DNA from 2 places in the Thiocapsa sp. C2-2m genome. Region 1 is predicted to be linked to the other one. Evidence: predicted binding sites of a transcription regulator. Region 1 holds the regulator's gene; the other holds the start of a gene.
What was found. Region 1 encodes sigma-54, which starts transcription at its own class of promoters, with help from an activator protein. Its sites were predicted from a motif close to TGGCANGNTNCNTGCTT; they were not measured.
Positions count from the first base shown of each region.

Region 2: a site for sigma-54 is predicted at 2,099-2,115, ahead of AADX97_RS26530 (pilin). Genes of this name have one in related genera too.

Region 1 is NZ_JBBWVD010000012.1:54,968-59,516, reverse strand. It holds gene lptB (LPS export ABC transporter ATP-binding protein) at 1-740, shown strand, start outside; gene AADX97_RS11120 (RNA polymerase factor sigma-54) at 922-2,406, shown strand; gene hpf (ribosome hibernation-promoting factor, HPF/YfiA family) at 2,437-2,772, shown strand; gene AADX97_RS11110 (PTS sugar transporter subunit IIA) at 3,086-3,535, shown strand; gene hprK (HPr(Ser) kinase/phosphatase) at 3,558-4,520, shown strand.
Region 2 is NZ_JBBWVD010000056.1:291-4,839, forward strand. It holds gene AADX97_RS26525 (Rpn family recombination-promoting nuclease/putative transposase) at 677-1,612, shown strand; gene AADX97_RS26530 (pilin) at 2,214-2,633, shown strand; gene AADX97_RS26535 (hypothetical protein) at 2,818-4,549, shown strand, end outside.

The sequences.
Region 1 (4,549 bases):
TTTCGGGTAGCCGGTCCAGCACGTTGCGCGCGGAGCATCTGAAGAAGAGCTATCGCGGCCGTCAAGTTTTACGCGATGTGAGCGTCGGCGTGGACGCCGGCGAGGTCGTGGGCCTGCTCGGACCGAACGGGGCGGGCAAGACCACCTGCTTCTATCTAATCGTCGGCCTCATTCCCGCGGACGAGGGCCGTATCGCGCTGAGCGGGCAGGACATCACCCTAAAACCCATGCATGCGCGCGCACGCGCCGGCCTGAGCTATCTGGCACAGGAACCCTCGGTGTTTCGCAAGCTCAGCGCGCGCGACAACATCCTCGCCATCCTGGAGGCGCGCGGCGACCTTTCTCGGGCTGATCGCAACCTGCGCTGCGAGCGCCTGCTCGAAGAGCTCGGGATCGCCCATGTCGGCGGATCGCTCGCGCTCAGCCTCTCGGGCGGGGAGCGACGGCGCCTCGAGATCGCACGCGCGCTCGCGGTCGACCCCCTGGTGATGCTGCTCGACGAGCCCTTCGCCGGGGTCGACCCTATCGCCGTCGGCGACATCAAGGCCATTGTCTCGCATCTGCGCGATCGCGGGATCGGCGTGCTGATCACCGATCACAACGTGCGCGAGACGCTCGATATCTGTGATCGAGGCTACATCATCAGCTCGGGGTGCGTCATCGCGGCGGGCACCCCGGCGCAGCTTCTGGCCGATCAGCAGGTCCGCGATGTCTACCTTGGCGCGGATTTTTCCATGTAGGGGCGAGCCCGCATGCGCATCGGCACGTGCATCGGTTGGCTGCTCTTTCCGAGATGTTGGGTGTAAGATGGGATCCTGCCACGGCTGATGACGCCTTCACCGGACTGAAACGGCTAGAATCGAGCAGCATGGGCCATGGCGGCCACCTGATCGAACACCTCGAGAAGCGCATCCGCGATCCATGAAGCAATCCATCCAGCTTCGGCTCGGCCAGCACCTGACCATGACGCCTCAGTTGCAGCAGGCGATCCGTCTGTTGCAGCTCTCGACCCTGGAGCTTCAGAAGGAGATTCAGGAGGCGCTGGATACCAACCTGATGTTGGAGGAAGGCGACGACGCGGACCGCTTCAACGCCGGCGAGGAGCAGCAGACGGGCACGATCCAAAGCGAAGATATCGAAACACCGCGGGGTTCGGTCGAGCAAGCCGTCGACCGCGAGATTCACGCCGAATCCAACGAGATGCCCGAGGAGCTGCCGGTCGACACGCTCTGGACCGATGTCTTCGATTCCTACTTGCCGAGCACGTCGCACGGCTCGGACGACGGTTCGGATTACGATCCCTTTGCCCAGCAGAGCCGCCCTCAGACACTGCTCGACCACCTCGCGTGGCAGCTCAACCTCTGCAGGCTGAGCGAGCGCGACAACATGATCGCCCAAGCGGTCATCGATTCGATCGACGCCGACGGCTATCTGCGCATCGATGTCGACGAGCTGCTCCTGACCATCGACCATCCCGAGATCAGTGCAGAGGAAGTGGAGGCGGTCGTTCACCGCATTCAGTCCTTCGACCCGCCGGGCGTGGGTGCCCGCAACCTTGCGGAATGTCTGCTGATCCAACTGAGTCAGCTGCCCCCCCAAACGCCATGTCGGAGCGCTGCGACGGCGATCTGCCGCGACGGGTTCGAGTATCTGGCCAAGCGCGACGTCGCCTCCCTGGTGCGTCAGTTGAAGGAACCCGAGGAGACCGTTGCCGGTGCGCTGACGTTGATCCGTCGGCTCAATCCGCGCCCCGGAAGCCTGATCGCCGGCACGCCGGCCCAGTATGTCGTCCCGGATATCTTCGTGCGCAAACGCGAGGGCCGATGGTCGGTCGAGCTAAATCCCGAGTCGATGCCTAAACTCAGAGTGAACGCCGACTATGCGCGCCTGATCCGGCGCGCCGATCAAAGCGCGGACGGCGTCACCTTGAAGAGCCATTTGCAGGAGGCACGCTGGTTCATCAAGAGCCTGGCCAGCCGCAACGACACGGTGCTGCGCGTCGGCGCGAAGATCGTCGAGATGCAGCAGGAATTCTTCGAGCACGGGGACGAGGCGATGAAGCCGATGGTTCTGCGCGATGTCGCCGAGGCATTGGAGCTGCACGAGTCGACCGTATCTCGAGTAACCACACAGAAATTCATGCATACGCCGCGGGGGAGCTTCGAGTTCAAGTATTTCTTTTCCTCGCACGTCAACACCGCTTCCGGCGGGGAATGCTCGTCGACCGCGATTCGCGCCCTGATCCGCAAGCTGATCGCCGCCGAGTCCGCGAAAAAGCCCATGAGCGACAGCAAGATCGCACAGGAGCTTGCCGATCAGGGGATCAACGTCGCGCGGCGAACTGTCGCCAAGTACCGCGAGGCCATGGGGGTTCCACCCTCGAACGAGCGCAAGCGCCTGGATTAACAGGCCGTTTGAACCATAAGGAGTCAACAGATGCAGATCAACCTGACGGGTCATCACATCGACGTCACCGACGCGCTGAAAGGCTACGTCGACACGAAGTTCGAGCGCCTTGCGCGGCACTTCGACCACGTCATCAACGCTCATGTCGTTCTGAGCGTTGAAAAGCTTGCCCAAAAGGCGGAGGCCACTCTGCATATCAACGGCAACAAAGTCTTTGCCGACTCTGTCCACGAGGACATGTATGCCGCGATCGACGGACTGATCGACAAACTCGATCGCCAAGTGCTGCGCCACAAGGAGAAGAAGAGCGATCATCGCGGCGCGAACCCGAAGATCAGCGAGGGCGAAGAGCCCGATCGGATCTGACGTACCCGAGACCTCCGAGGGGCGCTCCTGCCCGTCGAAGGCATTTAACGAACGGGATCCGGCACGGGGTCGGCAGACGCAATCGACGGCCCCGACCGGAGCATCCGAGGACAGACCCAATACGCGCCGCTTTTTTGGCGTTCCGGTCGTGACGGCACAGTTCAAGAATTTGTTTCTAGCCACTAACCACTAAACACTAACCACGATATTCAGGATCCATGAGCAGACACCTTCGCCCGCCATCGCCGTGCGGACAGCGATCCAGAAGCCAGCCGAAGTGCCGCTTACCAGCGGCGCACGGGAGCCGATACCGATGCTCAGCCCCGCACTGATCAACGAGGCCCGGATCGGTCAAGGGCTTGAGATTGCCAGCAAGAAGCGCTTGCTCGAGACCCTTGCCGAGCTGCTTGCCAACGACCACCCACGCTTGAGCACGGAGACTGTCTTCGAGCGCCTTCTCGAGCGGGAACGGCTCGGAAGCACCGGTCTAGGCCACGGCGTCGCCCTACCGCACGCGCGGGTCAAAGATGTCTCGCACGTCATCGGCGCTTTCGTGCAAACCACGCGTGGGGTGGATTACGACGCGGCCGACGGCGAGCCGGTCGATCTCGCCTTCGCGCTCTTGGTTCCGGAGACCGCGACCGAGGAGCACCTCCAACTGCTCGCCTATCTGGCGGGTCGCTTCAGCGAGTCCGCAACGCGGTCACGACTGCGCGATGCCGACTCGCCCGCGGTCATTCTGGACCTTCTGAAGGCCACCTAGCGGTCGAGACGGGCCGCCAGCGATGATCGACAGCCTGCAATCCCTGATCGACCAGACCGGACCCCGGCTCAAGCTGCGCTGGATCACGCCGGAGCCGGCGACCGCGCGCCCGCTGCGCGGCGACGATCCGGGACGCTCCCGGCAGTCGTTGATCGGCTCCCTGAACTGCATCCACCCCAATCGCCTGCAGGTCATCGGACACGCCGAGATCCTCTACCTGGCGGATCTGGGCCGGACCGCCTTCGGCGAGACCGTGGACAAGCTCTTCTCGGATCATCCGGCCGCCGTCATCTTCTCCGACGGCATTGATCCGGAGTTTGCCTTCCGCGAGGCCGCCGAGCGGACACACACGCCGCTGCTCGGCTCCTCCCTGGGCGACGAGGAGCTGATCAATCATCTGCGTTATTTCCTTACCCATGCGCTCGCCGAGCGCCGCACGGTGCACGGCGTCTTCATCGAGGTCTTGGGCATGGGCGTCCTCCTAGTGGGCGATCCGGCCGTCGGCAAAAGCGAGCTGGCGCTCGATCTGATCGCGCGTGGCCATCGCCTCATCGCCGACGACGCGCCGCGTTTCGCACGCATTGCCCCGGAGACCCTGGAGGGCACCTGTCCCGAGGCGCTGCGTGATTTTCTCGAGGTCCGTGGCTTGGGGATTCTCAACATCCGCGCCATGTTCGGCGAGGGCGCCGTCGTGCGCAGCAAGACGCTGAATCTCATTATCGATCTCCAGCCGCTCGACCAACAGCAGCTCGAGTGCATCGATCGCCTCAGCGGCAGTCTCTCGGTCCGCACCATCCTCGGGGTCGCCGTCCCCAAGATCACGATGCCGGTCGCACCCGGTCGCAATCTGGCGATCCTGGTGGAGGCGGCCGTACGACACCAGATTTTACGCATTCGCGGATACGATGCCGGCGTCGACTTCGTCGACCGCCAGGCCCGTGCCATCAGCATCGATCGACCCGACCCGCCGAGATCACCGTCATGATGCAACCACCGGCAGAGGAGCAGGTGCTT
Region 2 (4,549 bases), on a different contig from region 1:
GCGTTATTTGAACCTGAACCTGGCCCCTTTTCCCGCCAGGAAGCGCAACACCGCCGGCGCTGGGTTGTGCCTCGCAAGCTCGGCACAACCTACGCACTGCTCGTCTTCCCGGATCCGGCGCCGCGTCTTCCCGGATCCGGCGCCGCGCATCCTCTATGCCCAGGCCGATCTCGACCGCCGTCGGTTGCGCTGACGGGTCTTGATCGTTATCGCGGCCGGTGGCGCGCGAACGGCCTTGATCATCCTGTCGTCCAGGCCTCTTGGATTCCCCGACCGGACGCGAGACTCCGGCCCGGGTACGCCGACTTTAGTCGGCACCTCGGGTACGCCGACTTTAGTCGGCACCTCGGGGAGAGTTGGGGGCGGCGGACTTCAGCTCGCCACGCGGGCGTGCTCGGGCGACTGAAGTCACCCGTCCCGGGGGGCCGGATGAATCCGGCGTACCCGGGCGGTCGCGGTCGGAGTGATGAACAAGGCCCGCCGACGATAGGAAGCGCAACCCCGCCGCCGGTGCGTCGTGCCTCGCAAGCTCGGCACAACCGACCTACAACTCACGGCTCCGAGCCCGTTGCCGGCTCACAGCGTAGCCCGACCCGCAGCACCCCAGCAACGGCGCACGGCACGACGGCCCTCGTCACGCATTGCCGACGCTCCCTCGCCGCTATACGCTCTTTGCATGTACCGCCCCATCGACCCCAAGATCGACTGCGTCTTCAAAACCCTGTTCGGGTCCGACGACCGGCGCGATCTGCTCATCCACCTCCTCAACGCCTTGCTCGCGGAGGATCTCGAAGCACCCGTCGCCGAGGTCGATATCCTCAACCCCTACAACGAGCGCGAGACCCTCGACGACAAGCTCACCATCGTCGACGTCAAAGCCCGCGACACGGCCCGCCGGATGTTTCAGGTGGAGATCCAGCTCCTGGTCTTCCCCCAATATCTGGCCCCAAGCATCCTCTATGCCTGGGCCGATCTCTACAGCCAGCAACTGCACAGCGGCCAGGATTACGACGCGCTCCGGCCGACCTATGCGATCTGGATCCTCGATCAAACCCTCTTTGTCGAGCGACCGGAGTATGCTCATCGGTATTCTCTGCGCGACGACCAGGGGCGCCGGCTCGTCGACCACGGGGTCATCCGGCTCTTCGAGTTGACCAAATTCCAGGTCGCGCAGGTCGAAACAGAGGCCGAACGTTGGCTAAACTTCCTCAAGGACGGTGAACACCTCAATCCCGAGCATCTCCCCGAGTGGATGCAGCATCCCATCATGAGGCAGGCCATGAGCATCTTGAGCCGCTTTTCCGAAAAAGAGCGCGACTATCATCGCTATCAGTCCCGGCAGGAGGCGCTGCGCGTGCAACGCACGATTCAGCGCGTGCTGGACGAGGCACGCGCAGCCACGGAAGCCGCGCGCGCGAACGAGCAAGCCGCGCGCGCAGCCACGGAAGCCGAGCGCCAAGCCAAGGAAGCCGAGCGCCAAGCCAAGGAAGCCGAGCGCCAAGCCAAGGAAGCCGCACGCGCCGGGGAGCAGGCCGCGCGCGAGGGCGAGCAGGCCGCGCTCGCCGAGGTCGCACGCCTCAAGGCGCTCCTGCAGCAGCAGACCGACCGCTGAGGCCCTGTCGGCACCCGGGCGCGCGGTATGTGGGTCGGGCTTCAGCCCGACAATCCCGCCGAGAGCAGCAGCACAGCAGAGTCAGACTCAAGTTCGACCCACAGCGCGATCCGCAACCCGTCCGTCTTCATCCGATCGCCCGCCCCGCCCGAGCGACAAGAATCGGCCCCCGACCCTGCCCCATTTCGTCACTTTCTGACACGCAGCGTCTAAATCGAGGGGCGTGTCGCCTTGTCGGGCGGGTGCCCCGGACCGCGCTCGGCCGATCACGCCCAAGCCTCCTCCCGCCGACAACCGCCCGTCGATTGACTCGGCCTTGAGCGCCAAATGCCGGATCACCCTGCGGTCACAAGGATTTCAACGCCTTGGGGAAAGGCTGCGGTTCAGGAAAGCGTGATGCCCGTCACGACGTTCGATCTGTGTTTACTTTAGCCCCGTGCGCGGCGTCTCAGCGCGCCATTCCCGCCGTCACCGAAGCCCGGCGACTGGCCCGAATGATGCTGTATCAAGGTCGGGACACCCAGGGATGCGACGCAAGAACACTGGCAGTACCCAACCGCCGGGATCGCCCGGATCATCACATCGACACGAGAGTACAGACATGAAAAAGATTCAACAAGGTTTCACATTGATCGAGCTGATGATCGTTGTGGCGATCATTGGTATTTTGGCGGCGATTGCGTTGCCGGCGTATCAGGACTATACGATTCGCGCCAAAATGTCAGAGTGTATTGGCGTTGCTGGAGCGTGCAAAACCGCCGTTACGGAGTTCTATACATCAATGGCGCGCATGCCGGGTACTGCCGGTAGTGCAGGATGTGCAGAGAGCACAACAGCTTTTTGTGGCGCTGCTAGCGTTAACGCAGGCACGGTGACGGTTGCAACAGATGCTGACATTGGAATTGCATCATGCAATATCGTTCTCGTTCCCACCGTTGACGCAGGAAATCTAGCGATCACTTCTTGGTCGGGGACGACTAGCACTTGTGACGATAAATATATGCCGGCATCGTTCCGGTAGACGAAGCTTTATTTTTTGAGCAGGGATGTCTGGCATGCTGCTCGTCAAAGCACATGCCACACGCCCTGCAATTAACCTTGTATAGCGTATCGAACGGGGTTTCCGTAATCCTTCGCCCAGATCAAGTTTCGGAAGCAAAACCACATGCAAAGCAGAATTTATTGAAAATATACGGGGAAAGAAATTGAATGACCATAATTTCAGGATCGCTATCAATAGTCTTGTAAAAAACCCCACCACCAGGGGTTTTTCTTTTATAGTCTTAATGATTTCACTCGCTCTTGGCTGCGCTGCGCTCTATTTCATCTATCGTATCGGCTTTCCTGCTCCTTGGACATTTGACGATAAATTCAGTTTAAGTGGCCTGGCAGAGGTTTCCGATTTTCAATCTGCGCTTTCTTACGTCATCGGCAACAACACCGGACCGACCGGGCGTCCTGTTGCGATGCTCAGCTTTCTCATCAATGTTGACGATTGGAACCTGAATCCGGCTGGTTTCCGCCAAATCAATACGCTGATCCATCTCGTCAACGTCGCTTTGGTTGCATCTATTGCTTGGCTGATTGCAAGACAGGTTCCGGCGTTAGCGGCGCGAGCAGCCGGTTTTGCGCTGGTGCTGGCGCTGTTGTGGGGAGCGCATCCTTTCCTGGCGTCTTCCGTGCTTTCAGCCGTCCAGCGGATGACTTTGCTATCGGGCTTTTTTGTCTTGCTTGGCCTTCTCGGTTATCTGCTCGGGCGCCGCTGGGCTGAGTCCAACCCGCGTGCAGGGATTTTAACCATGCTCGGGGCAGTCGCCGTCTGCACCCTGCTGGCGGGTTTCTCCAAGGAAAACGGCTTTCTACTGCCATCATTCATTGGCCTGATCGAAGTTCTGATCCTGGCGCGTTGGCGTCCCCTGACACGTCTTGACTGGCAATGGGTCGGTCATCTGCTGCTCTGGACGCCTATCGTCGCCTTCGCGCTCTATGTGTTCTGGCATTGGCCGGGTATCTCCGGAACGCAGGATTATCGTCGTGACTTCACCTGGGATCAGCGTCTTTGGTCACAGGCATTGATCCTTCTCGACTATGTCCGTCAGACCTTCATCCCTGACATCCGTGTCCTCGGCCCCTTCCAGGATGATCCCGACAAGCTAACCGGTCTGACTCTTTGGTCTGGCTTGGCGGCTCTATTTTGGATCGCTGCTTTGGCTGCTGCCATCTGGAAACGCAAGAGTCAGCCACTGCTGCTGTTCGGCTTGAGTTGGTTCCTCATCGGTCATCTAGTGGAATCGAGCTTCATCCAGCTCGAACTCTATTTCGAGCACCGCAACTACATCCCTATCCTGGGATTACTGGCGCTTCCGGTCGCGGCTGCCTGGCAGTCCGCTAAGCGTTGGCCTCGTGGTGTGCTGACGCTTTGTTATCTGCCCGCACTGCTCATTCTTCTGACATTGACAGTTCGCGGATGGGGCGATCCAGCAATGGGCACCGAACGCTGGTATAACGCGCACCCAGAATCCTTGCGTGCGCTGATCTACAAGGCGCAATGGGTGCGCTATAGCCAAGGCGCTGACGCTGCCGCAGACTTGACACTGGCCGCTGCTGATCACGATAGCCGTAATCTTGAAAAATTGGCACTTGCGCTGACCATGCAATGCGAAATTCGTCGATCACGCTTTGGCTCGGCCTTGTTAGCCCACACCCGACGCACACTCGAAACAGAGCCGGCAGTTCGTCCTTCAGTGAAGTTTCTCTCTGATCTGGAATATGTAATGGACAAACGCCTGAAAGGGCAATGTCAGTGGCCGTCCCTTTCCGAATTAAAACAAATATATCAATTTATGCTGAATCAGACTCGATTGCCCGATGCCGATAGAACGGCGAAAGCTCGCCTTTTGCTCAATCTCGGATTGATCGACATGGCTGAAGGGCAAA